2 regions of the Enterocloster clostridioformis genome follow, and region 2 is predicted to be linked to the other one. Evidence: riboswitches for the same ligand, from Rfam matches in the RefSeq annotation. Region 2 holds a riboswitch; the other holds the start of a gene.

Region 1 (15,936 bases), 640 kb from region 2:
AGGACAGAGCATACCGGGCATTGCCCACGCAGTCGTCATTGAACATATAGACAGTTAAGGAGGAAATGACATGGACTATTTAAAAGCATTCATCGTGGGAGGAATTATCTGCGCCCTGGTGCAGATTCTGCTGGAAAAGACAAAGATGATGCCGGGACGGGTTATGGTCACCCTGGTAGTCAGCGGCGCCATACTGGGAGCCATAGGGCTTTATGAACCCTTTGCGAAATGGGCGGGGGCAGGGGCTACCGTACCTCTTCTGGGCTTTGGAAACACCCTCTGGAAGGGCGTAAAGGAGGGAATTGGAGAGGATGGGCTTCTGGGCATCTTTAAGGGCGGATTCACAGCCAGTTCTGCGGGAATATGCGGCGCATTGGTATTCGGCTATCTGGCGTCCCTTGTGTTTAAGCCGAAAATGAAATGATGAAAATGAATATGGAAAGCATGAAAGTAATAAAGGCGTCATAACAAAAAACCGGGACACAGCTGTCATCTGACGGCTTTCGTTCCGGTTTTTAACATGACTTTATATCTGTCAGTACTGGATTTTTAAATAGTCTGCTAGTAAGGCCGGTTCCCCGGACCAAACCCTTCCGTGGTTTCCGGCGAGGTCTGGTAACCCGGACCGATAGGTGTCACGGTAGGACCTGTATTTCCGGGCTCATTGATGTTGGGCGGAATGATGGTGGAAACGTCGGAGTGGACGGTGCAGTAGCCCGGGATAGCAAATACGGAATCATCCGTAGCTCCCTCCTCGCCCTCCGGCAGTGTCATGCATACCCTGGTAGTCTTTGTGGGACAGTAGGGAGTGGGGCGCATGCCTGATTCCGCGCATACGGTAACCTCCACATGCTTGTCGCAGACTTCCGTGGGGGCGGTTCCCTTAGCAAAATACTCGGTGTAGACGGCATTTCCCCTGGGGTCGTGGTTGCAGACACCGGAGACAGCCCTCTTGCCGGATTTGCGGCAGATTTCCGCAGTCTCGATACTGTCCGGCACCGCAAAGCCCGGGTCTGACATGCCCTCGTGGACACGGTTCATGATGTTGCGCCAGATGTCCTTGTGGAAGCTGGTTCCGCCGTTGTTCACGCCGCCGTGCTTAAGCTTCTGGTTGTTGTCACATCCGCCCCATATGCCGGCGGTGTAATAAGGCGTATAGCCCACGAACCATACATCGTTGTTGGAGGTGGTTGTGCCGCTCTTGCCGGCCGCAGTCATGCCTGTCAGGGCAGCGCGGGTACTGGTGGAGTTGATGGACACGCCCGGCCGGGTGAATTTGCGGTTGCTCTTCATGGATTCCGACATGGCATCCGTTAAAAGGAAGGCAGTGGAATCCTTTAACACCTGCTTTGTCTCCGGTTCATTGTCTATGAGGACCTTTCCGTTGTGGTCCAGTATCTTGGTGAAGAAACGGGGCTTTGTGTACACGCCGCCGTTGGCAATAGCGGCATAGGCTGTGGTCAGCTCCAGGTTGGAAACGCCCTTTGTGATGCCGCCCAGGGCGGTGGCTGCTCCCAGGTCATCCTTTGTAAGGGAGGTAATGCCCATGTTTTCTGCGTACTCCACGCCAAGCTGTGGCGTGACTGTCTCCATAAGGCAGCGCACAGCCACAATGTTCATGGAGTAGATGATGCCGTCCCGGATGCTGGAGTAACCGGTAAAGCCATAGCCGGAATTCCACCAGTTCCTGAAGGTCTTGGTTCCTATGGTGTAGGGCGCGTCGTAGTAGACCGTGCCCAGGGTGGCGCCGCAGGCATCCAGGGCGGGCGCGAAGGCCGTGATGACCTTAAAGGCGGAGCCTGGCTGGCGGTATACGTTGCTGGCGCGGTTCAGGGTAAGACTGGCTGTCTTTTCGCCGCGGCCGCCGCACAGCGCCTTGACCTCGCCTGTGTGCTGATCTAATAGAACGAAGGAGGCCTGGGGCTGTAAAATCAGATTCTGGCGCTCTCCGATGATTTCATCGCCATCCTTTAATAGCCATGCCTTATACTGGTCAATGTCGTCCTGGACCGCTTCCTTGGAGGCGTAGAGTCCCTCAAAGGAGGAATCTCCCAGCACGCTTTTGCGGAAGGTGCGCAGGTTCTCCTCTGAATAGTGCTCCGTGGTGCCGTCCGCGTGAGTAATGGAGAGCCTGTACTCCACGGAATACTTGGCAACGGAATAGTTGTCCGGGTTATTGATCTCCTCGTCCACAATGGCCTGTAAGGCGGGATCCTGAGTGGTATAAATCTGCAGTCCACCGGAATACAGGAGATTGCTGGCCTGGCTTTCCGTGTAATCCAGCTTTTCCATCAGGGCGTTTATGACCTGTTCAATGAGCTCGTCCGTAAAATAGCTGTAGTGGCTGTTGATTCCCTTGGTGGCTGTATCCACGTTCTGTATCCTGTCGTATACATCATCAGCCAGGGCTTCTTCCTGCTGGGCCTTGGTGATATAATCCTGCTCATACATATACTGGAGTACGATTCTCCGGCGCTCCGCATTGTTTTCGCGTCCTGATATGGGATTGAGTCTGGAGGGATTCTTGGTGATGGATGCAAGCACGGTACACTCGGAGAGAGTCAGGTCGGAAACGTCCTTGTTGAAATAGCGTTTGGCCGCCACCTTTACTCCCAGGGTGTTGTTGCCCAGGTTGATGGTGTTGAGATAGTTGGTGATAATCAGCTTCTTGGTATCTTCCTTGCTCATGCCTGAATTCTTTTCCAGCTGCACGGCAAGGTACTGCTCCTGCAGTTTACGCTCAATCCTGGCACCCCAGCCGGATTCCATTCCTCCGGAGAACACGTTGTTCTTGATGAGCTGCTGTGTTATGGTGCTTCCGCCGCCCGCATAGTCGTCGCTGACAATGCCCTTAACGGCCCTGGCAATGGAACGGATGTCGATGCCGTTGTGGGTCCAGAAACGGGAATCCTCAATGGCTACGAATGCGTTTACCAAATCCTTTGGAAGTTCATCGTAGGTGGCTTCCTCGCGGTTGGAACCGCTGGTGACCAGGGTATCCGTCAGGTTCCCGGCGGAGTCGTATACTGCGGTGGCAAAACGGCTGGGCTGAATATTTAGAATATCAACGGAAGGGGCATTATCTATAATGCCTTTAACCATACCGAAACCGATGGAGGCGCCCACTACTGCCAGAAACAAAAACAGGACAAAAAGCGCCTTAAATATATTAAGGAGCAGCCTTGAAGCGTATTTGCCCGATTTAGAGTGGAGAGACTTAAGCCTGCGCTCAGCCTCGTACTTTCCATAGTTCATAGATTCTCCTTTTCGTACATAATCTGAATGGGATCCGCCCCCCTGCGGACCCTTATACCTATCTTGTAGATTATACACCAGTTTTGTAAAATTGAAAAGGTTTAAATATGCCCTTGCCATCGCCTGATATCTATATTATGATAAAAAATAGGTAAAAAATGTCGAAAGGTGGGGATGGTAACCCACAAATAACCGTAAAGGAGCCGTAAAAGTGGTAGATAGTTACAAAATTCTGTACAAGGGAGGATCAGGAGAGCTGGTGGAGAAGAAGTCGCGCTTCATAGCGGACCTGCGCCCGGTGGCTTCAGAGGAGGAAGCCCTGGAATTTATAGAGGAAATCAGAAAGAAATACTGGGATGCAAGACATCACTGTTTTGCCTATATTATAGGAGACAGGGGACAGTCCGCACGGTGCAGCGACGACGGGGAGCCGTCCCAGACAGCCGGGAAACCCATGATGGATGTGCTGGCAGGGGAGGAGCTCCACGATGTGTGTGCCGTTGTAACCCGGTATTTCGGAGGCACCCTGCTGGGTACGGGGGGACTGGTGCGGGCGTATTCCGGTGCTGTCAAGGAAGGAATTAAGAACTGTGTCATCCTGGAGAAAAAGCTGGCTGTCCGTCTGAACATCACCACTGATTACAGCGGGGTGGGCAAGATTCAATACATTGCGGCCCAGGGAGGGATCGACACCCTGGATACCCAGTATACGGATAAGGCCGTGTTTACCTTCCTGGTTCCCATAGCGGAGGAGGGAAGATTTACGGCCCAGATTACGGAGGGAACGGCAGGAAAGGCTGTCATACAGAAAGTGGATGAGGTTTACTACGGCCTTGGCGACAGCGGTCTGGTGGTGTTTTAGGAGGAGGAATGTGATAATGGAGATGGAAATGAAAAAACTGGGATTTGGAACCATGAGGCTTCCCGTGTTAAATCAGGAGGACCCGGCGGCGGTGGATTTGGAGCAGCTGCAGCTGAATTACATAGACTGGGACAGCCCCAATATCCAGTCCCGCCAGTGCTGCGAGGTGTGCCGCAGATACGGGAAGGATGTCATAGTCATGGAGCCGGTCAAGGGAGGGACCCTGGCTGATGTGCCCCGGTAGGCCAGGGACCTGATGGAGGCCCATGCTCCGGGCATGACGCCTGCGTCCTGGGCTGTCCGCTTTGCCGCCAGCCGTGAGGGCGTCATTATGGTGCTGTCAGGCATGTCGGATTACAGCCAGCTCCTGGACAACACAGCCTATATGCAGGACTTTGTTCCCCTGACTGAAAAGCCGGGGACTGCATCGGCTGCCGCAGATGCGAGGCCATATGCCCGCAGCACCTGCCCGTGGTACAGCACATGAAGGAAATAGCAGAGGTGTTTGAGCCGGCCAAATAGGGCGCCGGGATAGGGAAAAACAGCGGCAATCAGCGGAAATGGTGTAAAATCCCTTGCAATCTCAACACACCAATGCTATACTATAAAACCGTGGCTGTAGACGTATATAATAAGGAAGAGTAATCACTATGAAGATGAAAAGAGAAGATGTAAGAAATATCGCTATCATTGCCCATGTAGACCATGGTAAGACCACATTAGTAGACCAGCTGCTGAGGCAGAGCGGCGTGTTCCGCGCGAACCAGGAGGTACAGGAGCGTGTTATGGACTCCAATGACCTGGAGCGTGAGAGAGGAATCACCATCCTGTCCAAGAACACGGCTGTATTTTATAAAGACACAAAAATCAACATCATCGACACGCCAGGGCACGCTGATTTCGGCGGGGAGGTGGAGCGCGTGCTAAAGATGGTGGACGGCGTTGTGCTGGTAGTGGATGCCTATGAGGGACCCATGCCCCAGACAAAGTTCGTGCTTCAGAAGGCGCTGGATCTGAACCTGTCCGCCATTGTATGCATCAACAAGATTGACAGGCCTGAGGCCAGACCCGCGGATGTCATTGACGAGACGCTGGAGCTGATGATGGACCTGGATGCAACGGACGAGCAGTTAGACTGCCCCTTTATCTACGCATCTGCCAGGGGCGGATTCGCAAAATACAAGATTGAAGACCCGGAAGTGGACATGAGCCCTCTGTTTGAGACCATCATAAACCATATCCCGGCTCCGGAGGGAGATCCGGACGCGGAGACTCAGGTACTCATAAGCACCATTGACTACAATGAATTCGTAGGCCGGATCGGCATCGGACGTGTGGACAACGGGGGACTTAAGGTGAACCAGGAGTGTGTTCTGGTGAATCATCACGAGCCGGATAAGTTTAAGAAAATCAAGATAGGAAAGCTCTATGAGTTTGACGGACTTAAGAGGGTGGAGGTGCAGGAGGCCGGTATTGGTTCCATTGTTGCCATCTCCGGTATTGCGGATATCCATATCGGCGATACCATCTGTACCCCTAATAATCCGGAGTCCATTCCGTTCCAGAAGATATCTGAGCCCACTATTGCCATGTATTTCATGGTAAATGACAGCCCGCTGGCAGGCCAGGAGGGTAAATTTATCACCTCCCGCCATCTGCGTGACCGTCTGTTCAGGGAGCTGAACACGGATGTAAGCCTGCGGGTGGAGGAGACGGATTCCGCAGACTGCTTCAAGGTGTCCGGCCGCGGTGAGCTGCACCTGTCCGTTCTGATTGAAAACATGCGCCGCGAGGGCTTTGAGTTTGCTGTCAGCAAGGCGGAGGTGCTCTACAAATACGATGAGAGAAACCGCAGGCTGGAGCCCATGGAGCTGGCTTATGTGGATGTGCCTGAGGAATACACAGGCGTCGTCATCCAGAAGCTGACCAGCCGCAAGGGCGCCCTTCAGGGTATGAGCCAGGCGGCAGGCGGCTATTCCAGGCTGGAATTCTCCATTCCATCCAGAGGACTCATCGGCTACCGCGGTGATTTCCTGACAGATACAAAGGGAAATGGTATACTGAACACTATTTTTGACGGATACGCAGAGTACAAGGGCGATTTGTTCTACCGTCAGACCGGCTCCCTTATTGCCTTTGAGGCAGGCGAGGCCATTACCTACGGTCTTTTCAATGCCCAGGAAAGAGGTACCCTGTTCATAGGACCGGGCGTCAAGGTGTACTCCGGAATGGTAGTGGGCCAGAGCCCTAAGGCAGAGGACATTGAAATCAATGTCTGCAAGACAAAGAAGCTGACCAACACCCGTTCCTCCAGCGCTGACGAGGCACTTAAGCTGACACCTCCTAAAATTATGAGCCTGGAGCAGGCTCTGGACTTCATTGATACGGATGAGCTTCTGGAGGTGACTCCGGAGAGTCTGCGCATCCGCAAGAAGATTCTGGACCCAACCCTGAGAAAGAGGGCTTCTTTTAAGAACAAATAGATAAAAATCGACATTTTGTAAGCGAAATGGCGAATCCTGTCGAACGATTCTGGCGGGATTCGCCTTATTTTTTGTTCTATTATGGCATTTCCCCTCATAAACTATCAATGTGCCGTACAAAAGCAAGAGAATAAAAGGATGAAACAAGTAAAACGGCAGAATGAGAAATATTTTAGAAGCGAAGAGGAGATGTACTATGTCAGAAAAAATGATTGAAAACAACAGGGTAAGCGTCATCGGAGAAATCGTGTCGGGATTTACCTTCAGCCATGAAGTCTTCGGAGAAGGATTTTATATGGTGGATGTGGCTGTCAACAGACTCAGCGAGCAGGCGGACATCATTCCCCTGATGATATCCGAGCGCCTCATAGACGTACATAAAGACTATTCAGGCTGCACCGTGGAATCCATAGGCCAGTTCCGTTCCTACAACCGGCATGAGGGAGTCAAGAACCGGCTGATGCTGTCCATCTTTGTGAGGGAAATCCATTTCATTGAGGAATTCACGGATTACACCAAGACCAATCAGATATTCCTGGACGGCTATATCTGCAAGCCGCCTATTTACAGAAAAACTCCTCTTGGACGGGAGATCGCAGATATTCTTCTGGCTGTGAACCGTCCTTACGGCAAATCAGATTACATACCCTGCATCAGCTGGGGACGCAACGCGCGCTTTGCTTCCAGCTTCGAGGTGGGCACCAGGGTAAGGGTTTGGGGCCGTGTGCAGAGCCGCGAGTACACCAAGAAGCTCAGCGAGACAGAGTGCGAGAAGCGCATTGCATATGAAGTCTCAATCAGCAAGCTGGAATGTGACGAGGCTTGAACAGAAGATGCTACGGACGCTGTCATCTGACGATTCCTTTTGAATATCTTTTGAAAAATGTAAGAAATATTTGCAATATTGGCTAAACTATGCTATTATGAGCAAGTCCAATTGTTCTTAAGAAAAAGCAAGTAAAGCATGAGGTGCAAGATGATGAAAGAGAGCATGATACAGGTTATCTGTGGACCGGGACGCGGTAAGACCACCAGTGCCATTGGAAGGGGGCTCACCGCGCTGACCAAGGGAAAGTGTGTCTATATGGTACAGTTCCTTAAGGGCGCCCTGGATGCGGATAACATGGAAATCATACAGCGTCTGGAACCGGAATTTAAAATGTTCAGATTTGAGAAGACGCCTGTTTTCTTTGACCGGCTGACGGAAGAGGAGAAGGCAGAGGCAAGAATCTGTATCCTGAACGGCCTGAATTTTGCCAGGAAGGTTCTGGTGACAGGGGAGTGTGATGTGCTTATCCTGGATGAGATTCTGGGAATCCTGGACGAGGGAGTGATATCTGGCGAGGAGCTGTGCGCCATCATAGCCCAGGCCAGGAATGCGCAGATACAGCTGATCCTCACAGGGACCATATATCCTGAGTGCCTGAACGGCCATGTAGATGAGGTCACAAGGATTCAGACAAGATATGAGTGATTTCCTGTTGACAGACTGTTGGCAGGGTGATAATATAATACCAACAATCATAGAGTAGAGGTTGCGTTAATCATGAGTAGATAAGCCGGATGTGGCAGGCACAGGCGATGGCTTAGGGAAAGGGAGAAACGCCGAAGAGGAAGCGTTCCTTGTTCACGCCCCCTCTGGGCATATGGTTAAGAGCCGTATGACTGTCATCCGGGTGGATGGAGAGCTACCAAAGAACGTGGATTAGACACTGGAATCATACGTATATGGAAGGGCTGACATTTACCTCAGCCCTTTTTTGTTTCCAAGAAAAGTACGTCCGGGTTTCATTTTCTATGGGGAAAAGCACACTGTGATTGAATCAAGAAAAAAGGAGAGAATATAGCATGGCACTTTTTGAAGGAGCAGGTGTAGCACTGGTGACCCCGTTTAAGGAAAACGGTGAAGTGAATTACGAAAAACTGGAGGAGATTGTAGAAGAGCAGATTGCGGGCGGCACGGACTCCATTATTGCCTGCGGTACCACAGGCGAAGCCTCCACCATGACCCATGAGGAGCATCTGGATGTGATTGAGTACATCTGCAGGGTGACAAAAAAACGGATTCCTGTGGTTGCAGGGACCGGCTCAAACTGTACGGAGACAGCCGTCTATCTCTCCGCGGAGGCAGAGAAGAGAGGGGCGGACGGACTTCTTCTGGTGTCACCATATTATAATAAGGCTACCCAGAAGGGGCTTATGGCCCATTTTACGGCTGTTGCGGACGCGGTGAAGACTCCCGTTATCCTCTATAACATTCCGGGCAGGACAGGCGTCACCATTAAGCCTGAGACCATTGCGGCCCTGTGTAAGGACGTGGATAATATTGTGGGGGTTAAGGAGGCCAGCGGCAACTTTTCAGCCATTGCCACTCTTATGAGTCTGTCAGACGGCAAGGTGGATTTGTACTCAGGCAACGATGACCAGATTGTGCCCCTTCTCTCCCTGGGAGGCAAGGGGGTTATCTCCGTGCTGTCCAATGTGGCTCCGCGCCAGACCCATGACATCTGCGCTTCCTACTTTGCGGGGAATGTAAAAACCAGCGCCAGCCTTCAGTTAAAGGCCATACCGCTGATTACGGAGCTCTTTAGCGAGGTAAACCCCATCCCTGTAAAGGCTGCCATGAACATGATGGGCAAGGGCGTGGGACCGTTACGCATGCCTTTGACTGAGATGGAGCCCCAGAATCAGGAGAAGCTTAAGAGGGCCATGGCGGATTACGGTATCCTGTAGGGAAGATTCCGGGAAAGGACGGTATACCAATGGTAAAGATGATAATGCACGGCTGCCGCGGGGCCATGGGACATGTAATTACAGGTCTGGCGGCAGAAGACGAAGATATCCGGATTGTTGCAGGCATCGATGTGCGGGAGGGAACGGATTTGGGATATCCTGTGTTCCCTTCCCTGGACCAGTGCAGCGTGAAGGCGGACGTGATTGTGGATTTCGCATCCCCAAAGGCAGTGGACGGCCTCCTGGCCTACAGCTGCAGAGAGCAGGTTCCCGTGGTCCTCTGTACCACAGGGCTCTCGAAGGAGCAGCTTAAGTCAGTGGAAAAGGCCAGCGAAAAGACGGCTATCCTGCGCTCCGCCAACATGTCCCTGGGAGTAAACCTGCTGCTCAAGCTGGTGGGCGACGCGGCCAGGGTACTGGCAGGATCCGGCTTTGACATGGAAATCGTGGAAAAGCACCATAACCAGAAGGTGGATGCACCCAGCGGCACAGCCCTGGCCCTGGCAGATTCCATGAACCAGGCCATGGACGGGCAGTACGCCTATACCTGTGACAGAAGCACCAGACGGGAAAAGAGAAATCCGAAGGAAATAGGAATTTCGTCCGTCAGAGGCGGTTCCATAGTGGGTGAACACGACGTGATATTTGCGGGTAGGGACGAGGTGGTCACCTTCAGCCACACGGCTTATTCCAAGGCTATTTTCGCCAAAGGCGCCCTGGAGGCAGCCAAATTCCTGGCCGGTAAGGCGCCCGGCATGTATTCCATGACGGACGTAGTGAGATTATAACAAATATTTCCAGAAAAGGCAGGATGTTCCACCATAATCCATTCTCCTAAAGCACATAATATAGGTAGAAAACGAAAGGAGAATGTCATTATGAAAAAAATCAGACCTGCAATTTTTGCAATGCTGCTGCTCATCATGGTTATGTCTGTTACGGCCTGTGGAAGCAATAACTCCAATACACAGTCCTCAACAGGCGCCAGCCAGAATTCATCTTCAGCAGCCACATCCACCAGTACCTCATCCCAGGAAACCACAGGGATGGAGACATCTTCCATGGAAACGGAAGGGGACGGCATCATTGACGGACTTATGAATGACGTGGATAAGGGCGCACGTGACGTTAAGGACGGCGTGAACGATATCACAGGCGAATCCAACACAGTCAATGAGAGCGGCACCAACAATACAACAGAGTCCAGATAGTAAATTGCTGTCCGGGCCTGGATATGGACCCTTTCTATGCCGGGTACGGCTGGAGAGGGTCTATCTGTGTAAAAACCAGAAGATGCCCCTTGAAGAGCTCCCTTCAAAGGATTATAATCAGTTCATGGACAAACGGGGAAGGAGATGGATTGGGGTACATAATCAGACGTTTCAGACTGGTGGATATGGGGAAGATAAGCCTGAGAAAGATGTGTTTCAGGAAGATGTTCCTGAGGGTGATGTGTCTGAGGAAGAATGGGCAGAGAAAGAAGGGATTGAGAAAGATGCGCCGGAGGGCGGTGAAATCCTGGAAAGCGCGCTGTCCGTCCATCAGACGAAGGAGGCGCTGCGTCAGAGGCGCCCTGTTTCTTTTGGCCGCAGGTACCATGGCCTGGGCGGGAACGGGCCGGGGCATTGTCCGCTGGGTCCGGGAGCAGATACCGCATATGGTACGGATTGAGGAGAGCAGTCCGGCCCGGGCGGCAGACCGGGATGGGATGACATCGGTGAAGCGGGGCTTTACCATTCGCCTGGATGAAAGGAAAATCCACATATACCAGGTGGAGGAAGGATATGAGGACCGTGAAAGGTCCGGCGATTCAGGGAGTGATTAGCGGGGCGGAGTACATTCATTAGGAATTTTAATGATTGCCACGCTTGTATTCAAAGACATTGTGTATTATAATTTCTTCTGAAATGGTATTCTTTTATAGCGTCAGCTTATAAATCCATATCGCAACCATACGAATATTAGAAAAGGACAGGTGGATACCCATGGAAAAGAAAGAGATGCTCTACGAAGGAAAGGCTAAGAAGGTTTACACAACGGAGGACCCGGACGTGTTAATCGTGTCCTACAAGGATGATGCAACCGCATTCAACGGTCTGAAAAAGGGAACCATTGTTGGAAAGGGCGCCATCAACAACCGTATGACCAATTTCATTTTCAAAAAGCTGGAGGATAAGGGTGTACCTACCCACCTGGTAGAAGAATTAAATGACAGGGAAACCGCTGTGAAGAAGGTGGAGATTGTTCCCCTGGAGGTAATCATCCGCAATTATTCCGCAGGCAGCTTTGCCAAGAAGATGGGAATGGAGGAAGGCGTCAAGTTTAAATGCCCGACTCTGGAATTCAGCTATAAGAACGACGAACTGGGCGACCCGTTTATCAACAGCTATTACGCACTGGCACTGGGACTTGCCACCCAGGAGGAGATTGACCATATCACTGAGTATGCGTTTAAGGTAAACGAAGTGCTGCAGGAATATTTTGACGGACTGAACATTGACCTGATTGATTTCAAGATTGAGTTCGGCCGTTATCACGGCAAGGTTATCCTGGCTGACGAGATTTCTCCTGATACATGCCGGCTCTGGGATAAGGATACCCATGAGAAGCTGGATAAGGACAGATTCAGAAGAGATCTGGGCAATGTAGAGGATGCATACGAAGAAGTATTCCGCAGGCTGGGTATCCAGTAAGCAGGACCGGGAGGTTTGACGCGGACAAATTAAGATACAACGCCTGGGCATGAATACCCGGGCGTTCCCTTCTTTGAGAAGGGAATATGGAATCAGTACCGCATTGTTATCGTTGCAGCGCGGTATGAAACTGGCAGCTTGACACACAGAAAGGACATGACTTCATGGATCAGAACCGGATGGATTTTGATATTGGGGCAGATAAACTGCGTGAGGAGTGCGGGGTTTTTGGGATGTATGATTTTGATGGGAACGACGTGGCCCGGGCCATATACTACGGGCTTTTTGCCCTGCAGCACCGGGGACAGGAAAGCTGCGGTATAGCGGTGAGCGACACAGAAGGACCCAAGGGGAGGGTAGCGGCCCATAAGGGGATGGGCCTTTGCAACGAGGTATTTACGCCGGAGGCGCTGGAGAGTCTGAAGGGCAATATCGGCGTGGGCCATGTGCGGTATTCCACGGCCGGCAGCAGTACCCGGGAAAACGCGCAGCCTTTGGTGCTCAATTATGTAAAAGGAACCCTGGGTCTGGCCCACAACGGCAACCTGGTCAATGCGCCTGAGCTGCGCCATGAGCTGGAGTACACAGGGGCTATTTTCCAGACTACCATTGACTCGGAGGTCATTGCCTACCATATAGCCAGGGCCAGGATTCATACCCCAAATGTGGAGAGCGCAGTGGCCGCAGCCATGAAGAAGCTGAAGGGAGCCTACTCCCTGGTAATCATGAGTCCCCGCAAGCTGATTGGAGCGAGAGACCCCATGGGCTTCAAGCCTTTGTGTATCGGGAAACGGGATAATGCCTACATCCTGGCGTCAGAGACATGCGCCCTGGAGACCATAGGGGCTGAGTTTGTCCGGGATGTGGAGCCGGGGGAAATCGTGACCATCACGGCGGACGGCATATCCTCTGATAAGGAGATGTGCCTGGCTGACCCTTCCGGAGAAGCCAGATGTATCTTTGAGTATATTTATTTTGCCAGACCGGACAGTGTTTTTGACGGAGTGAGCGTTTATAAGGCCAGGATTCAGGCCGGCCGGTTCCTGGCTGTGGATTCACCGGTGGAGGCAGACCTGGTGGTGGGCGTGCCTGAATCCGGCAATGCGGCGGCTCTGGGCTATGCCATGGAATCCGGGATTCCATACGGAACAGCTTTTGTGAAGAATTCCTACGTGGGAAGGACCTTCATCAAGCCAAAGCAGAGCAGCAGGGAATCTGCGGTGCGAATCAAACTCAATGTGTTAAAGGAGGCTGTGGCCGGAAAAAGGGTCATCATGATTGACGACTCCATTGTCCGGGGAACCACCAGCGCTCTGATTGTGAAGATGCTGCGCGACGCGGGCGCCAGGGAGGTCCATGTGAGAATCAGCGCACCGCCATTTTTACACCCCTGCTATTTTGGCACGGACATTCCATCGGAGGACCAGCTCATTGCCCATGGAAGGACTGTGGATGAAGTGAGGGAAATCATCGGGGCAGACACCCTTTCCTTTTTAAGGCAGGAGCGGCTGTCACAGATGGCATCTGAAAGGCCTGTCTGCACCGCGTGCTTTACAGGGAATTATCCTATGGAGCCGCCTTCCCAGGACATCCGGGGCAGCTATGAGAAATAGGCCGCGGGCATTTAAAAAAGTTATTGTATATGATATGATAGAAAACATGAAATCAACGAATACGGAGGATATGACATGAGTGACCACGACAGATATGTAAGCCCTCTTTCTGAGCGCTATGCCAGCAGGGAGATGCAGTACATCTTTTCACCTGACATGAAGTTCTGCACCTGGAGAAAGCTCTGGATTGCGCTGGCTGAGACAGAGAAGGAGCTGGGGCTTTCCATCACGGACGAGCAGATTGAGGAACTGAAGGCCCATTCAGAGGAAATCAATTATGATGTGGCTAAGGCCAGGGAGAAGGAAGTCCGCCATGATGTCATGAGCCATGTCTATGCTTACGGCGTACAATGCCCTAAGGCAAAGGGAATTATCCATTTGGGGGCCACCTCCTGTTACGTGGGAGATAATACGGACATTATCATCATGACCGAGGCCCTGAAGCTGGTGAGGAAGAAACTGATCAACGTACTTGCGGAGCTGTCCGGTTTCGCTGAAACATACAAGGACCTTCCCACCCTTGCGTTTACCCACTTCCAGCCGGCCCAGCCAACCACGGTTGGTAAGCGCGCCACCCTGTGGATGATGGAGCTTAAGCTGGATTTGGATGACCTGGATTACCTGATCGGTTCCATGCGCCTTCTGGGTTCCAAGGGAACCACCGGCACCCAGGCCAGCTTCCTGGAGCTTTTTGACGGGGACCATGAGAAATGCCGCCGTCTGGATGCAAGAATTGCGGAGAAGATGGGATTTGTGGGCTGCTATCCGGTATCCGGCCAGACCTATTCACGAAAAGTGGACAGCCGTGTCATAAGCGTCCTGGCAGGCATTGCCCAGAGCGCTCACAAGTTTTCCAATGACATCCGTCTTCTGCAGCATCTGAAGGAAGTGGAGGAGCCATTTGAGAAGAAGCAAATCGGTTCATCCGCCATGGCCTATAAGAGGAATCCCATGCGCAGCGAGCGCATTGCCTCCCTGGCCAATTATGTGATGAGCGATATGATGAATCCCATGCTGGTGGCGTCCACCCAGTGGTTTGAGAGAACCCTGGACGACTCTGCCAACAAGAGACTGTCCGTGCCGGAAGGCTTCCTGGCAGTGGACGGCATCTTAGACCTGTACCTGAACGTGGTGGACGGCCTGGTGGTATATCCTAAGGTCATTGAAAAGCACCTGATGGCAGAGCTTCCCTTCATGGCCACAGAGAATATCATGATGGACGCGGTAAAGGCAGGGGGCGATCGTCAGGAACTCCATGAGCGGATTCGCGAGCTGTCCATGGAGGCAGGAAAGAACGTAAAGGAAAAGGGCCTGGATAACAACCTCCTGGAACTGATAGCAGCTGACCCGGTCTTTAATCTTTCCCTGGATGAACTGAAAAAGACCATGGATCCGTCCCGCTATGTCGGGCGTTCTCCTAAGCAGGTGGAGGAATTCCTGGAAGAGGTCATTAAGCCGCTGCTTGAGGAAAACGCGGGAGAGCTGGGAGTGACGGCGGAGATTTCTATATAATAAACATATTCCATAACCTTGCCATGGCAAGAATCCTGCCTTGCAATCCCCCTATTTTATGTTATGATATATCCATAAGAATTGATTTTGATTATATCATCTTTTGATAAGGGGAAATTATGGATGAATGTGAACTTTGAGTACTATAAAGTATTTTACCATGTATGCGCCCACGGCAGCCTGACCGCTGCCGCCCAGGAACTGTGTATCTCCCAGCCGGCTGTAAGCCAGGCTGTGCGGCAGTTGGAAAAGGAAGCCGGGACAAAGCTGTTCCTCCGTACTTCCAAAGGGGTGCAGCTGACCCGGGAAGGAGAGCTTCTATACCACTATGTAAAGCCTGGAGTGGAGGAGCTGCTGGAAGGCGGGAAGATGCTGGAGCGGATGCTGAATATGGATGTGGGGGAAGTACGGATTGGGGCCAGCGATATGACGCTGCAGTTTTATCTTCTTCCTTATCTGGAACAGTTTCACCGGGAATATCCTAAGATTAAGGTGAATGTTACCAATGCGCCTACCCCGGAAACCATCAAAAGCCTGGAAGAGGGCAGGATCGATTTTGGGGTTGTGACCTCTCCCTTTACCAGCAGGGGGACTGTCAGGCAGTTTCAGGTCAAGGCCATTCGCAATGTTTTCATAGCAGGCAGCAGCTTCCGGGAATTGGAAGGGCGGGAGCTGGAGTACAAGGAGCTGGAGGCTTTTCCGTGTATAGCGCTGGAAAAGAATACAAGTACCAGAACCTTTATGGACGCCTTTCTGGCGCAGCAGGGGACTCTGCTTAAGCCGGA
Region 2 (15,936 bases):
GTGGTGGTGCTGGGGGCCACCGGCGGCCGCATGGACCATACGCTGGGCAACATCCATCTGCTGTTTCCCTGCCTGCAAAAGGGAATGGAGGCATATATCCTGGACAGCCAGAACCGTATCTACCTTATTGACGGGGAACGGACCTTTAAGAGGAATGAGGCCTGGGGAAATTATATTTCCTTCCTGCCGCTTACCCAGGAGGTCAGAGGCATTACTCTCACCGGCTTTAAGTATCCTCTCCATGAGAAGGACATTGAGATAGGGACAAGTCTCTGCATCAGCAATGAGCTTGCGGGGGAGGAAGGTACCATTACCTTCACGGACGGGGTTCTGATTGTGGTGGAATCCCACGACTGACAACTCTGATAGAAACATTTGTTTTTGATAAAACTGGACTGGCCAAAACTTCTCAAACTGGATATTTAAAACATTCCACCTTAGTGATACCATAGGTGGCATGAATGAATGCAGTTGATGCAGAGAGAAATATACAATATGAGGAGAGAATTTATATGAAGACATCCAGTGCAGTGACAGCAGGCCATAGGGGCCTGGAGGACGGCCGTATCTACAAGCTGGCCCTGACCGGCCTGTTTGCGGCATTATCCTATGTGGTTTTTACATTTTTACAGATTAAGATTACCCTTCCCGGAGGCGACGCCACTTCCATCCATCTGGGCAACGCGGTCTGTGTCCTGGGAGCCCTGATATTAGGGGGCTTTTACGGCGGACTGGGCGGGGCCCTGGGAATGACCATTGGGGATTTATTTGACCCCATCTATGTGGTATACGCGCCAAAGACCTTCCTGCTAAAGCTCTGTATCGGCCTGATAACCGGTCTGGTGGCCCACAAAATCGGCAGAATCAATGAGAGCTCTGATAAGGGCCATGTGTTCCGTTTCGCGGTGGCGGCCTCTGTCTGCGGTCTGCTGTTCAACGTGATATTTGACCCGCTGGTGGGTTATTATTACAAGCTGGCGATTCTGGGCAAACCGGCAGCGGAGCTGGTGCTGGCCTGGAACGTTGCCTCCACCTCCATCAATGCGGTGATGTCTGCCGTTGCGGCGGTGGTCATCTACATGCCCCTTCGCAGTACACTTATAAGGGCCGGACTTTTTGACCGGTTCAGATGACAGGAGATTTGACATGAGTGTTTACCGACAGAAAAAGATTGCCATGATTAATGATTTATCCGGATACGGCCGCTGTTCCCTGACAGTGGCTATTCCCATTTTATCTGCCATGAAGGTCCAGTGCTGCCCCATACCCACCTCCATTTTATCCAACCACACAGGTTTTCCTGTCTATTTCTTTGACGACTATACGGAGAAGATGGGGGAGTTTATTCACAAGTGGAAGGAGCTGGAGCTGACCTTTGACGGCATTGTCAGCGGCTTTTTGGGTTCCGAAGCACAGATTGAGATTGTGATGGATGTCATACGGCAGTTCAGGCAGGAAGACACAAAGGTAATCATAGACCCCATTATGGGGGACCACGGGGAAACCTACGCCACCTATACACCGGCTATGTGCAGCCGTATGAAGGAGCTGGTATCCATGGGTGATATCGTGACTCCAAACCTGACAGAGGCGTGTATCCTGACCGGACGGACCTACCGCAGGGATGGATGGAGCAGGAAAGAGCTGGGGGAGCTGGCCGGGGAAATCCAGGCCATGGGACCGGAATGCGTGGTCATTACAGGTGTAAACCAGGGCGGCTTCATCATGAATGTGGTGGCAGAGGGCGAGAGGACAGCTTTCCCCAGAACCAGGCGGGTGGGCCATGAGCGGCCGGGAACAGGGGATGTATTTTCCTCCGTTGTGTCGGCTGCTGCCGTAAGGGGATGGAGCCTGGACAGCGCTGTGCGTCTGGCGGCCTCATTTGTAAAAGCCTGCATCGCCAGGTCGGAGGAGCTTGACATCCCCATTGCCAATGGCGTGTGCTTTGAGGAACTGATGGGTGTGCTGGTCCGCGCGGCGGACAGCAGACATGAGGCGGGAAAGCTGGCGGAACGCGCAGACAGTCCGGACAGTCAGGGCGGGCCGGGAAATGTTGAAAAACGTTGACAGCTTCAGCTTTAAATAGTATGATGTTAAGGCAATGTTAAAATATAGGATGCGATAGAGGCGCGGTAAGCATTAGTATCTGTGTGATAATGGATGCCATCCACAGGGTGGCCGACAGCGGGGATTTTTGTCCCGGAGGCCGGCAGGCCGGAGAACACAGGGAAAGGGATTACTGCCGAAACAGATTCTGTCTGCCGGCGGAATGTGTTGGGATGCAGTCAAACAGGCTGCATACTCTCACTTTTAAAGTGGTGGCGCTATTGGCTGGATTTTCTTAAGCAGATACATGATTATGGAAAGCAATGGCCTGGGGTCATTGCTTTTTCTGTACAGTGCCGGAACGTGTCTGGCAGTGCCCCATGGGCCGCCATGGTATCGCAATCCAGAACCAATAGGGGGAATTAAGAAAATGACAGAATTTTTAAACTGGTTAAACGGTGAAATCATATGGGGGCCTCCTCTGATTGCGCTCATCATCATTACGGGTATCTACGTGACGGTCCGATCCAGATTCTTCCAGGTATGCCACCTGGGGTACATCTTTAAGAGGACCCTTGGATGCATCCTGAGAAAGGACCATGCCGCCGATGAAAACGACAAGGGACTTTTAAGCCCTTATGAAGCGATTGCAACGGCTGTAGGCGGTTCTGTGGGCTTTGGCAATATCGCCGGAGTGGCGACAGCCGTCACCACAGGCGGACCTGGAGCAGTGCTCTGGATGTGGCTGACAGCCTTCATGGGCATGCTGATTAAGCAGGTGGAGGTTACTCTGGCCGTGTATTACCGCCGTACGGACGAGGAGGGAAATCCATACGGAGGACCTACCTATTACATGGAGTACGGTCTTGGGGAGGAGCGCCGCTGGGGTAAGAAATGGCTTCCTCTGGCCTTTGTGTTCGGCCTTGGCATATTCTCCACCTTCTTTATCAGCGCATCCAACTTTACCACGTCAGAAGTGCTGGCCCAGTCCTTTGGCATTCCCCAGGAACTGGCATCCCTGCTGCTGGTGGTGTTTATCTATGCCCTGATCTGGAGAGGCGTTAAGAATTTGAGCAAGATATTTGTGAAGCTGGTGCCGGTTATGAGTCTGGGGTACCTGATTTTCGGCCTGCTAATCATTGTGCTGAACATCGGCAACCTGATTCCCACCATTGGCTCCATCTTTACCCAGGCCTTTACGGGTACAGCCGCCATGGGCGGATTTGCCGGAGTCACGGTGTCCAAGGCCATTGCCACCGGAATGCAGAGAAGCGTTTATTCCAATGAGGCCGGCTGGGGTACAAGCCCCATGGTCCACGCCTCCAGCAAGACACGCCATCCCGTGGAGCAGGGACTCTGGGGCTCCTTTGAGGTATTTGTGGACACCTTTATTGTGTGTACTATTACAGCGCTCAGCGTGCTGATTACCGGTGAATGGACCTCCGGGGCAACCAATGCAACTCTTGCCCTCAATGTGTTCCAGCACAATCTGGGATTTTTCGGCACCGTGTTTATGACGGCCGCCATGGTGATTTTCTCCGTGACCACTTCCGGAGGCTGGTATGTGTACTATGAGGCGACCCTGCGTCATTTGGCCATGAACCATCCCACGGTGAAGAAATGGCTGCTGCGCATGTTTAAGTATTTTTATGCCCTTCCTCCCTTTTTACTTACCCTTTACCTGATTCATGTAGGTGATTTGAGCATATGGACCCTGGTGGACATCACCAGCGGTATCCCAACTTTCATCAATGTGTTCGTCGTGCTTATCCTGTCAGGCACATATTTCAGGCTTCTGAAGGATTACAAGGCCCGCTATATGAATATCGGAACACTGGAAGATAGGGATATGCCGCTGTTCTATGAGGATAAAAAGAAGCTGGAGAAGACGGAATAAGGAGAGGGACGACATGAGGACAATATACCGGAATGGAGCCGTATACACAGGGGAGCTTCCCCTGTGCCAGGCCTTTGTGGTGGAGGATGGAAGGTTCGTCTGCGCAGGCACCGACGAGGACGCCCTGGCCATGAAGGAATCAGGAGATGAAGTAAAGGACTTAAAGGGAAGGTTTGTGTGCGCGGGCTTTAATGATTCCCACATGCACCTTTTGAACTATGGAAATGCCTTACGCGCAGCGGATTTGTCACAGCACACCCACTCCCTGGCCGGGATGAAGGAATATATGAAGCAATTTATCCGGGAACAATCCCCAAAGCCCGGCGTCTGGGTAAGGGGCAGGGGATGGAATCACGATTACTTTGAGGATGAAAAGCGGTTTCCCAACCGTCATGATCTGGATATGATATCCACAGATTACCCTATCTGCCTCACAAGAACCTGCGGCCATGCCTGTGTGGTGAATACCATGGCCCTTCATCTGTCAGGCATCACAGGAAACACGCCCCAGGTGGAAGGCGGGCTCTATGAGGTGGACGAAAGCGGGGAGCCCAACGGAATATTCCGGGAAAATGCAATGGACCTGATCTACGGATGCCTGCCTGAGCCCGCCAAAGAGGACATAAAGGAAATGATACTGGCAGCGTCCAAGGCTCTCAACCGTTATGGAGTCACTTCATCCCAGACAGACGATTTGCTGGCTTTTAACAATGTGCCCTATGAACGGGTGCTGGAAGCATACCGGGAACTGGACGCAGAGGGAAGAATGACAGTCAGGGTTTATGAACAGTCCCAGTTTACGAATCTGGATGCGCTGAAGGGATTCGTGGAAAAAGGATATAACACGGGCTGGGGAAATCATTGGTTTAAGATTGGTCCCCTTAAAATGCTGGGAGACGGTTCCCTGGGAGCCAGGAGCGCCTATCTCAGCCAGCCCTATGCAGACGATGCCTCCACCCGGGGAATTCCCATTTTCACCAGACAGCAGTTCGAGGACATGGTGGGATATGCAAATTCCCATGGGATGCAGGTGGCCGTCCATGCCATAGGGGACGGAATTCTGGATGATATCCTGGCAGCCTACGAAAAGGCCCTTTCCCAGTGTCCCAGAAAGGACCACCGGCACGGCATTGTCCACTGCCAGATTACTAGGCCGGACCAGCTTGATAAATTTGCGAAACTGTCCCTGCACGCATACTTCCAGTCTATTTTCCTGGATTATGACATCCACATCGTGGAGGAACGAATCGGAAAGGAGAGGGCGGCGTCCAGCTATCATTTCAGGACCCTTTATGAAACCACCCATGCCTCCAACGGCTCCGACTGCCCGGTAGAGCTGCCGGATGTGATGAAGGGAATACAGTGCGCGGTCACCAGGACAACGGTGAAGGACCATGTGGGCCCATACCTACCGGAACAGGCACTGGATATAAAGCAGGCCCTGGATTCCTTTACCGTGGAGGGCGCCCACGCATCCTTTGAGGAAGAAGTGAAGGGGCGGATTGCGCCAGGGATGCTGGCAGATTTTGTGATACTGGGAGCCAATCCCTTTGAGACCTCTCCTGAGGAGCTGGCCGGCATTCCGGTGGAAGCCACTTACGTGGACGGCGTATGCCGGTACAGCAGGGAGGCGGAAGGAAAACAGCAGCAGGAAAACAGCAGCAGGAAAAACAGAAAAAGGGCTTTTATTTCATGGTAAAATGTTATATACTCTTTAACAGTACAGGAATACCTGTCCAGAATTGGAAGGTATTATATCAAGGAAATCCAGGAGGAATACCATGTTAGATTTAAGATTCGTAAGAGAGAACCCGGACATTGTAAAGCAGAACATTAAGAATAAATTCCAGGACAGCAAGCTGCCGCTGGTGGACGAAGTGATTTCACTGGACACGGAGGCAAGGGCCACACAGAAGGAAGCCGATGATTTAAGGGCCAGCCGCAACAAGCTGTCCAAGCAGATAGGCATGCTGATGGGCCAGGGGAAGAAGGATGAGGCAGAGACCGTGAAGCAGGAGGTCAACGCCAATTCCGCGCGTCTGGCGGAGCTTGAGGAAAAGGAAGGACAGCTTTCTGAGAAGATTACCAAAATCATGATGACCATTCCCAACATCATCGACCCAACCGTGCCCATCGGCAGGGACGACAGTGAGAACGTGGAAGTGGAGCGGTTCGGTGAGCCCGTGGTACCGGATTTTGAGATTCCTTACCACACAGATATTATGGAGCGGTTTAACGGTATTGATCTGGACGCGGCCAGAAGAGTGGCGGGAAACGGTTTCTATTACCTGATGGGCGATATTGCCAGACTTCATTCCGCAGTGATTTCCTATGCAAGGGATTTCATGATTAACCGCGGATTTACCTACTGTGTACCTCCTTTTATGATCCGCAGCAATGTGGTCACAGGCGTCATGAGCTTTGCCGAGATGGATGCCATGATGTATAAGATTGAGGGAGAGGACCTGTACCTGATTGGTACCAGCGAGCACTCCATGATTGGTAAATTTATTGATACAATTACGCCGGAGCAGCAGCTTCCCCTGACACTGACCAGCTATTCCCCCTGCTTCCGCAAGGAGAAGGGCGCCCACGGAATTGAGGAGAGAGGCGTTTACCGTATTCATCAGTTTGAAAAGCAGGAGATGATTGTGGTCTGCAAGCCGGAGGAAAGCCCCATGTGGTATGATAAGCTGTGGCAGAACACCGTGGATCTGTTCCGCTCCTTAGATGTTCCTGTCCGCACTCTGGAGTGCTGCTCCGGCGATCTGGCTGACCTTAAGGTGAAGTCAGTGGACGTGGAGGCATGGTCCCCAAGACAGAAGAAGTATTTTGAGGTGGGAAGCTGCTCCAACCTGGGAGATGCCCAGGCCCGCCGTCTGAGAATCCGCGTACAGGGAGAGGACGGAGGAAAGTATCTGGCCCACACCCTGAACAATACCGTGGTGGCGCCTCCGCGTATGCTGATTGCTTTCCTGGAGAACAACCTTCAGGCGGACGGCAGTGTGAAGATACCGGAAGTGCTGCGTCCTTACATGGGCGGCATGGAAGTGATGGTTCCCAAAAACTAAACGTATGAAACAATTGCCGGTCTGCATCCTGCGGTGCAGGCCGGTTTTTTAAAAGAGAAAGGAGCAACCTATGATTACATTTAACCATTTTAATTTTAATGTACTGGATTTGGAGAAGAGCCTTGCTTTTTATAAAGAGGCGCTGAACCTGGAACCGGTGAGAGAGAAGAACGCTTCGGACGGTTCCTTTAAGCTGGTTTACCTGGGAGACGGAGTGACGGACTTTACCCTGGAGCTGACCTGGCTGCGGGACAGGAAGGAAGCATATGATCTGGGAGAGTGCGAATTCCACCTGGCATTCCATGTGGATGATTTTGACGGCACCCACAAGCACCATGAGGAGATGGGATGCATCTGCTACGAGAATCCTGGCATGGGAATTTATTTCATCAAGGACCCGGACGGTTACTGGCTGGAAATCGTGCCTGCTGATAAGTAGGGGACATATTTGGAAAGGCGGGGGAAGCCGGATGGAAGGCCCTGATACCGATTTACACGGTTCGTATCCGGTCCCGGCCCTTGATAACTCTGTCTACATAGGACCGGAGGGAAAAAGGAAAACAGACAGGAAAATGTATCTGTAGGTCGCGCTATGGAAGGATAGGGTACGTGCGCCGTATATATGGATATGGATAATCGAGTAGGAGGCGGTGATTAACCGCCGTCCTCTCACAGCACCGTACGTACGGTTCTCGTATACGGCGCTTTCAATAGTTGGTGTGCAGAGACTGATAGACTGCGGCTAAGTCATAAAAGCCCCAGTTTATCAGTCTTTCTTTACTTAATGCCCAGTTGACCGCCTTGTTTCCGGCATTGAACCAGTATCCCTTGCGGTCGTAGGCTATTGTTGCCGCATAATGGCTGTCTACTCCCAGTCCTATGAGTTTCCTCATTCTGGTTTTGGGCAGTTTCCACTGTTTCCAGATACACATCCGTATCCGGCGGTACAACCATCCATTCAGGCTTTCGATGTTTTTCTTCATGTCCGCTATCCCATAGTAGTTCAGCCATCCTCTCATGTAGACTTTTATCTTTTCCTTGGTTCGGATGATACTCCCGCACCTGCTCCGGGAAGTAAGCCTGCGCAGTTTCTCCTTGGCTTTCTTCCATGACGTTCCATGGACACGGATATAGGTCCCTGTTCCGTTCTTCCCAAAACAAAAACCAAGGAACTTAAAATTTTGGATTGCGAACACACTGACCGTTCGGCTCTTTTCCCGATTCACTCTCAGTTTCAGCCTTGCCTCCAGATATTTCGTGCTGGATTCCAGCAGTCGTTCTGCCGCCCGTTCGCTCTTTGCCAGCAGTACGATGTCGTCTGCATAGCGGATACACGGTACGCCCCGTCTGTGGAACTCCCAGTCGAACTCATTCAGATACGCGTTTGCTAAGAGTGGGGATAGATTTCCTCCCTGCGGGGAGCCTTCCTTCGTTTCTGTCACAACACCGTTTTCCATCACTCCACTTTTCAGGTACCGCTTCACCATCTGCACCACTCTTTCGTCTTTTACTTGTTTCCTCAACAGGTTCAGCAGTATCGTATGGTTCAGCGTATCAAAGTATTTCGATAAGTCGAGAACTACTGCCCTCGTGTATCCCTGTTCGATATACTCCTTTATCCTGAGAATGGCGTCTTTTGCTCCTCGTCCCGGACGATAGCCGAAGCTGTCTTTCGAGAACAATGGTTCGTAGATTGGCATGAGCTGTTGAAGCATTGCCTGCTGGATGATACGGTCTATTACGGTGGGGATACCAAGCTTTCGTATCCCTCCCTCCGGCTTCGGAATCTCCACACGCCTGACTGGAGATGGGGTATACTTCCCCTTCCTGATTCTCTCTACCAGTTCATAGTTATTCTCCCTCAGCCATGGTAACGCCGCTTCAATGGTCATTCCATCCACTCCCGGCGCTCCCTTGTTTGCCTTCACTCTTTTGTAAGCCCTGTTCAGATTTTCCTTGTTCAGTATCTTACTTAAGATGTCTGGCTCTGCACTGTCTCTTTCCTTCCATATCCGGTTGAATGAGCGGTGCGCTCTCACATACCCTTTGCGTTCCGCGCTATCTCTTTGCGAGCAGCTTTCTCTGTTTTCTGTACCCATCTGCCCATTCCTCCTTTCCCTGTCGTACTAAAGACTCCTATTGATTCGGTCCTTCACTGAAAACAGCTACTATGACCTCTGCTGACTTCTGTACGCTCAGCATTACCTCTCGGCAATGGTTACTCCTTTCAGAGCATTCCGTACAGACCTCCCTGGGTACCACACGTTTCTTTCCCTCCATCTATCTGCCGCATTTACTGTACACGATTCCGTGTAGCTATCGGGCTTCATCTTGTGTTGCAGACTTACCCTCATGTACAGCCTTCTATACGGTTTCTGTCCGTCAGACCAGAGGTTTGCCCATGGGTTCGTTCCCCACATCCGGCTTCCTTCAGATTTGCAGTCACCTGCAACACCCTTGCCTTCGGCTATATCCTTCCCGCTACCAGGTGGATTCAGGACTTTCACCCGTTAGAAACGTGCGCCGCCAGGCGCACAACAAATAAAGACAGAGGGTGTCGCAAAATCATCAAATTAGATGATTGAGCGATACCCTCGCTCTATGCATAAAAAAATCCGGAAGGAATTCTTTTGTTTTGGGAGCCCTTTCGGATTTTTGGCGTACTTTAACAATGCCTTCGTTTCCTTTGCTTTTTAAGCAGTTTCCTTGACTGGAAAGCCCCTTTGAAAGGTGTATTGTGCATTTTGTGCGTTTTTGTAAAGCTGTGGTAAAATTACTGCTGCTCATCCGGAGCTGTTGGGCGGTAAGAGGAATGGTGGGAAATCAGCTTGTAGTCTGAAGGAGACATACCGCAGAATTTCCGGAATACCCGGTTAAACTGTGAAAAACTGGAAAATCCTGTGGATTCCGCTACCTGCGTAATGCGCAGCGGTGAATTGAGCAGGAGATACTGTGCATTTTTAATCCGGGTCAGCTGTATGTACTGTACAACCGTATATCCGGTGACATTTTTAAACTGGTGGGACAGATAGTAGGGACTGATGTAAAATGTATCTGCCAGAGCTGCAAGGGAGATATCTTCGCTATAGTGGGTATGGATATAGTTGGTGATGGTATAAATTTTTTCCTTAACTCCGTTTTCTACATTGGGGACATAATGGTTTAAACCCTGCATTTCATACAGGAGAAAGAGAAATTCCGTAAATTTGGTATGAATAAGCAGATTACGGATATTGACATTTGGCGTGTCCTGGGCAATGCTTACGATTTCGTTGAGCTTTTGATACAGACGGTTCTGTTCCTCTCTGTGGAAACGGAAAACAGGCACAGAGCTGTTAAATACGGAGAGGATCTCCTTGTAGCCGGAAGCGCCAAAATTCATCTGCTTTGGCAGCATAAAGCCAATGATAATGCGGTCGCTGGGCGGTCCGGGCAGATATTCTGACTGATGAAGCACAGAGGGAGGGAGGAGCACCAGGTCATTTGCAATGAGGTCATACCGTTTTCCCTCTACAAAGTGGTATGCTTTTGGGCTTAAGAGGATCATCAGCTCATAGAAGCTGTGAAAATGAGGAAAATCCATGTTGATTGCGTGGCTGCGTTTATCGTAGTCAAAGTAATAAAACGTGGAGTTTTCAATGGGTGTGGCTACTTCGTTGATAATAATGGAAAAGCCTTCTTCGTAGAGAAGAGGCGAGTTGTGATAGGTTTTCATGAGTTGTGCCCCCTTATTCACTGATGGTATCATCAGTAAATCATAAAAAAACAAAAAATGCAATACCTAAATAGCATAAAGACAAAATTGAAATAGTTATTGCTTTGAAAAGCAGGTATACTGTAATAAAAAAATAATAATCATAGGAGATACAGCAATGCAGATACCAGGTTATTTTGAGGATATGAACCATTTGCATGTAAATACAGAGCCTGACCGGGCGTATTATATTCCGGCTTCCGGCAGAGGATGTTATTTTCTGGACAGGGAGAAATCAGACCGTTTTTTCCTTTTAAGCGGAATCTGGAAATTTGAATATTTTGAAAGTGTATACGATCTGCCGGAGAATTTTTGGAATGAGGGAGTAATCAGGGGAAAGGAGGCAGAGGTTCCTGCTGTATGGCAGAGCTATGGTGAAGATGAGAATCAGTATATCAATACCAGATATCCATTCCCCTTTGATCCGCCCTTTGTTCCAAGGGAAAATCCCTGCGGACTGTATGAAAGGAGCTTTGAATATAAAAGCTGCCCGGATGCACCGGAGGCATTTTTGAATTTTGAGGGTGTGGATTCCTGCTTTTATGTGTGGATCAACGGAACCTTTGTGGGATATTCTCAGGTATCCCATTCAACCAGTGAATTTCATATTACCCGGTATCTGAAGGAGGGGGATAACCGTCTGACAGTGCTGGTGTTAAAGTGGTGTGACGGAAGTTATCTGGAGGATCAGGACAAGTTCCGTATGAGCGGCATTTTCAGAGATGTGTATGTACTGAAACGTCCGAAGGAAGCGGTTCGGGATTATTTTATCCGGCCCTATATCCAGGGAAATTCAGCTGAGATTTCTGTAGAGCTGTCCTTTTACGGCGCCAACCGGCCGGAGGGGCTGATTCGTGTGCTGGATCCAGATGGAGAAGTGGTTTTAGAGCAGAACTGGAGCAGAGAAACAGAGGAAGACAGGATTTGTTTTTGTCTGGAAAACTGCCGGTTTTGGAATGCAGAGACGCCCTGGCTTTACACCATTGAGCTTCAGACCGAAAAGGAATGGATCACCGACCGCTTCGGCGTCCGGGAGATTTATGTGGACAATGGAGTGCTGTTTATCAATAAAACAGCCGTAAAATTCCATGGTGTAAACCGTCATGACAGTGATCCAGTTACAGGCTTTGCCATAAACAGGCAGCAGATGGAAACGGATCTGCGGCTGATGAAGGAGCACAATGTAAATGCCATCCGTACAAGCCATTATCCCAACAGTCCCCAGTATTACCACCTTTTTGATGAAATGGGATTTTATGTGATGGATGAAGCGGACAATGAGAGCCATGGCACAGATAAGGTATTTAAAAAGGTGGATGACTGGGATACCCATGTGAGGCAGTGGAATCGGTGGATTGCAGATAATCCGGCATACACGGAGGCCGTTTTGGACCGTACGAGACGCTGTGTGGAGCGGGATAAAAACCATGCCAGCGTATTGATCTGGTCTATGGGAAATGAAAGCGCTTACGGGTGTGCCTTTGAGGCAGCTATGGCCTGGACCAAAGAACGGGATGATACCAGACTGTGTCACTATGAAGGCGCAAGATATGTGCCGGATGTAAAGAAATATGATTTCAGCTCCATGGATATGTACAGCAGGATGTACCCGGATCAGGAGGAAATATGCAGGTATTTTGAAGAGCCGGACAGCCGGATTTTTTCAGAAAATCTGCCCTTTATGATGTGCGAATACTGCCATGCCATGGGAAATGGACCGGGAGATATGGAGGACTATTTTGAATTAATTCACAGATACGATGGAATGTGCGGCGGCTTTATCTGGGAGTGGTGCGACCATGCGGTAAAAACGAAGGAAGGCTTTCTCTATGGCGGGGATCATGGGGAAGAACTTCATGACGGAAACTTCTGTGTGGATGGTCTGGTGTCTCCGGATCGGATTCCCCATCCGGGCTTACGGGAATTTAAAAACGTATATCGTCCTGCCAGAATACAGAGTGTAGACTGGGAAAAGGGGCTGGTTGTTCTTAAAAACCATATGGATTTTACAGATCTTAAGGACTATGTGTATCTGAAATGGGAAGCCGTTCAGGACGGAAAAATCGTAGAGACAGGCATACAAAAGGAGCTGCCCTCCGTGCCGCCTCATGGAAGTGCAGCAGTGCAGTATACAGGCAGGCTTCCCGAAGGAGGCAGATGCTTTTTGAGAGTAAGATATCTGCTCAGATATCCGGTTTCCGGACTGAAGGAAGGCTGGGAGCTTGGCTTTGATGAGGCAGAGCTGCCGGAGGCTGTGTCCGAAAAAACAGAGATCTGCGGGAAAGAAAAATTACCGGAAACAGGCAGAGCTGCTCTTATACTGGATCAGACAGAACGGCGGATTACCGTAACAGGAAAGGACTTCACCTATGTATATGATACGTTCCTGGGAGTCTTTTCGGAGATTAAAAAGGGAGAAAAAGAATACCTTACCCATCCCATGGAGTACAATATCTGGCGAGCTCCTGCGGATAATGACCGCCGCATCCGTCTGGAATGGGAGAGAGCCGGTTATGACCGCACCAGGGTACGAACCTATTCAACGGAAGCACATTTGCTGAAAGACGGATCAGCAGAGCTTGTAACAGAGCTGTCTTTATCAGCGGTTCATATTCAGCGCATCTTAAATATTAAATCCAGATGGCAGATTCACACGGACGGGCAGATCCGGGTGGAGCTGAACGTAAAGAAGGATATGGAATTTCCGTTCCTTCCAAGGTTTGGCCTGCGTCTGTTTCTGGATAAGAGTTTCTGTCAGGTGCGTTACTGCGGAATGGGGCCGGAAGAAAGCTATCCGGATAAGCATCGGGCATCCTGGCACGGCATATTTGAGGGAAATGTACGAACCATGCACCGGCCTTATCTGAAGCCTCAGGAGTATGGCGCTCATTGGGACTGCAGCTGGTGCTCTCTCAGCGGAGAAGAGATGGGGCTTAAAGTCACATCCGGGGAGGCATTTATGTTCCAGGCATGTACCTATACACAGGAGGAGCTGTCCGGGAAGGCCCATGATTTTGAACTGGAGGAGGCAGACAGCACGATTCTCTGTCTGGATCACAGTCAGAGCGGTATCGGTTCAGGAAGCTGCGGTCCTCAGCTGCTGGAAAAATATCAGTTCAATGAACCGGAATTTTCCAGAACCTGGATTATAACACCGGGAAGGACAGAAGAATAAACAGGAGAAAATCAGAAAATGAAACGAACAAAATGGATTGCATTTCTATGCTTTGCTTTTTTAATGGCAGGACTTGGAGCAAATGACGCCCTTCGGGGAATTTTTGCCCCTGTATTTCAGAACAGGTATGATTTAAGCGGGAGCCAGCTGTCTCTGATTGTCACAATCAGCTATGAGGGAAATCTGCTGTTTTTAAGTATTGGAGGAAAGCTTCTGGATCTGTTTCCAAGAAAGAATGTGGCCATGGCTGTAACGGCAGTCTGGGCGGGAGCTGTTCTTATTAATCTGGTGACAGACAGCTATATGTGGATTTTGGTTTCCATGTTTCTTGCTTTGGGAGCATCCACTCTTTTAAACACCACCGTGAACATATTGACTCCGGCTGTGTTTGCCGGCTATGCGGGACTTATGGTAAATGTGCTTTTTTTTATTCAGGGTATAGGAACCAGCGGAAGCCAGTTTTTGCTGGGAAGATATGCCTTTCACTATGAGGGCTGGAAATGGACGAACGGCATTCTTTCAGGAATCGCCGGTCTGGTAATGGCACTGTTTTTCTTTTTAAAGGTGCCCAGACAGGGGGAAGAGAAGGAGCAGGAAAAGGAAAGAATTAAAAAGGAGCCGGATTCAAAGGTATTCTGGATTTTTATTGCCATGATGGGCTGTTATTTTATCGGTGAACATGGCATAATGAACTGGCTGATGTCATACTGTATTTCTGCATTTTCCATGGAAGCTGCCAGTGCTTCTGCAAGCCTGTCCCTGTTCTGGGCCGGTATGACAGCCGGACGTCTGATTTTCGCTCCTGTGGTTCAGAAAATGGGAGCAGTAAGAAGTATGAAGCTCTTTGGAGGCATTGGAACAGCTATGTTCTGTGCAGGCTGTATTCTGGGAGAGGGCGGTGTATGGATTCTGGGAGCATCGGGATTCGCACTGGCAATTCTGTATCCGACCATGGTGCTTCTGATCCAGCAGATTTACCCGTCCGGCACAGCGGCTACCCGCACAGGTGTTATTATCAGTGCGGCTACAGTGGCAGATATTGTATTTAATATGCTCTTCGGCGCAGTTTCATCCAGATGGGGCTATGGTATCAGTTTTATGATACTTCCCGCAGCTATGGCTGTTTTTTATGGCCTGTACCTGAAGCTTGCAGGTATTTTAAAGCAGAACTGACAGGAAAAACAAGAGGTGGAGGACGGATAGATGGATGTAATGAGAAACAGAATACGACCGGTTTTAGACAGCCTGAGACAGTGGCGCTACTCTCTGAAGGAGGAGCTGACAGAGGTAGAGATCCGTCCGGGAGACTACCATTTTTCAGAAACCCTTAATCAGGATCAGATAAGGGATGGATGGATGCCTTTTGGAAGCTGTGAAACCTGGGGCGGAAGGGACCGGCATTTCTGGTTCAGGACAAGAGTTGTTATAAAGAGGGAATGGGAAGGGAAAGAAGTCCGTGTAACCTTAAATACAGGCGCAGATGATATCTGGAACACGGATAATCCTCAGATTATGGCATATAAGGATGGAATTCTCGCAGGGACTATGGATATGAATCATCAGGATCTGATTCTCACAGAGAAGGCTCAGGAGAGAGGGAGATTTGAACTGGTGTTTTATGCCTATTCCAACAGCGAAAATCCTACAAACTTTTTCCATCTTACGGCTGCTGTCTATGACAGGGAAATCGCAGGCCTGTATTATGATCTGAAGGTTCCTTTTGAGGCAGCAGAGCTTCTTTCCGAGGAGAATCTGGACCGGATTGAAGTTATGAAATTTTTAAATACTGCCATTTCAGGCCTTGATTTAAGAAAGCCGGGATCAGAAGAATTTTTCCGGTCTGTAAAAGAGGTGCGGGAGTATGTGAAAAAGAATCTGCCGAAAATCTGCCGCAGCCAGCGGGTAACGGTCCATTCGATCGGTCATACCCATATTGATGTGGCATGGAAATGGCCCTTGAGACAGACCAGACAGAAGGCAGTGCGCAGCTTCC

The links. A riboswitch is a leader RNA that binds a small molecule or an ion and turns the genes downstream of it on or off. The one in region 2 is predicted to bind lysine.
Region 1: another riboswitch for lysine. It lies ahead of dapA (4-hydroxy-tetrahydrodipicolinate synthase); the one in region 2 lies ahead of LA360_RS02245 (alanine/glycine:cation symporter family protein).

The regions. Positions count from the first base shown of each region.
Region 1 covers NZ_JAIWZC010000001.1:1,137,390-1,153,325, reverse strand. The annotation lists gene spoVAD (stage V sporulation protein AD) at 1-58, shown strand, start outside; gene spoVAE (stage V sporulation protein AE) at 71-424, shown strand; gene LA360_RS05780 (transglycosylase domain-containing protein) at 562-3,255, opposite strand; gene LA360_RS05775 (YigZ family protein) at 3,467-4,117, shown strand; gene LA360_RS05770 (aldo-keto reductase family protein) at 4,134-4,361, shown strand; partial or broken gene LA360_RS31070 (hypothetical protein) at 4,374-4,469, shown strand; gene LA360_RS31065 (hypothetical protein) at 4,544-4,639, shown strand; gene typA (translational GTPase TypA) at 4,768-6,600, shown strand; gene LA360_RS05750 (single-stranded DNA-binding protein) at 6,797-7,426, shown strand; gene LA360_RS05745 (cob(I)yrinic acid a,c-diamide adenosyltransferase) at 7,577-8,074, shown strand; lysine riboswitch at 8,122-8,299, shown strand; gene dapA (4-hydroxy-tetrahydrodipicolinate synthase) at 8,449-9,333, shown strand; gene dapB (4-hydroxy-tetrahydrodipicolinate reductase) at 9,363-10,121, shown strand; gene LA360_RS05730 (hypothetical protein) at 10,212-10,544, shown strand; gene LA360_RS05725 (hypothetical protein) at 10,627-11,004, shown strand; gene LA360_RS05720 (hypothetical protein) at 10,991-11,158, shown strand; gene purC (phosphoribosylaminoimidazolesuccinocarboxamide synthase) at 11,319-12,026, shown strand; gene purF (amidophosphoribosyltransferase) at 12,191-13,639, shown strand; gene purB (adenylosuccinate lyase) at 13,715-15,151, shown strand; gene LA360_RS05700 (LysR family transcriptional regulator) at 15,275-15,936, shown strand, end outside.
Region 2 covers NZ_JAIWZC010000001.1:499,754-515,689, forward strand. The annotation lists gene LA360_RS02230 (thiamine diphosphokinase) at 1-357, shown strand, start outside; gene LA360_RS02235 (ECF transporter S component) at 513-1,133, shown strand; gene LA360_RS02240 (pyridoxamine kinase) at 1,147-2,067, shown strand; lysine riboswitch at 2,115-2,335, shown strand; gene LA360_RS02245 (alanine/glycine:cation symporter family protein) at 2,477-3,943, shown strand; gene LA360_RS02250 (amidohydrolase) at 3,957-5,642, shown strand; gene serS (serine--tRNA ligase) at 5,725-7,014, shown strand; gene LA360_RS02260 (VOC family protein) at 7,085-7,453, shown strand; gene ltrA (group II intron reverse transcriptase/maturase) at 7,722-9,113, opposite strand; gene LA360_RS02270 (AraC family transcriptional regulator) at 9,788-10,729, opposite strand; gene LA360_RS02275 (glycoside hydrolase family 2 TIM barrel-domain containing protein) at 10,887-13,943, shown strand; gene LA360_RS02280 (MFS transporter) at 13,962-15,116, shown strand; gene LA360_RS02285 (alpha-mannosidase) at 15,147-15,936, shown strand, end outside.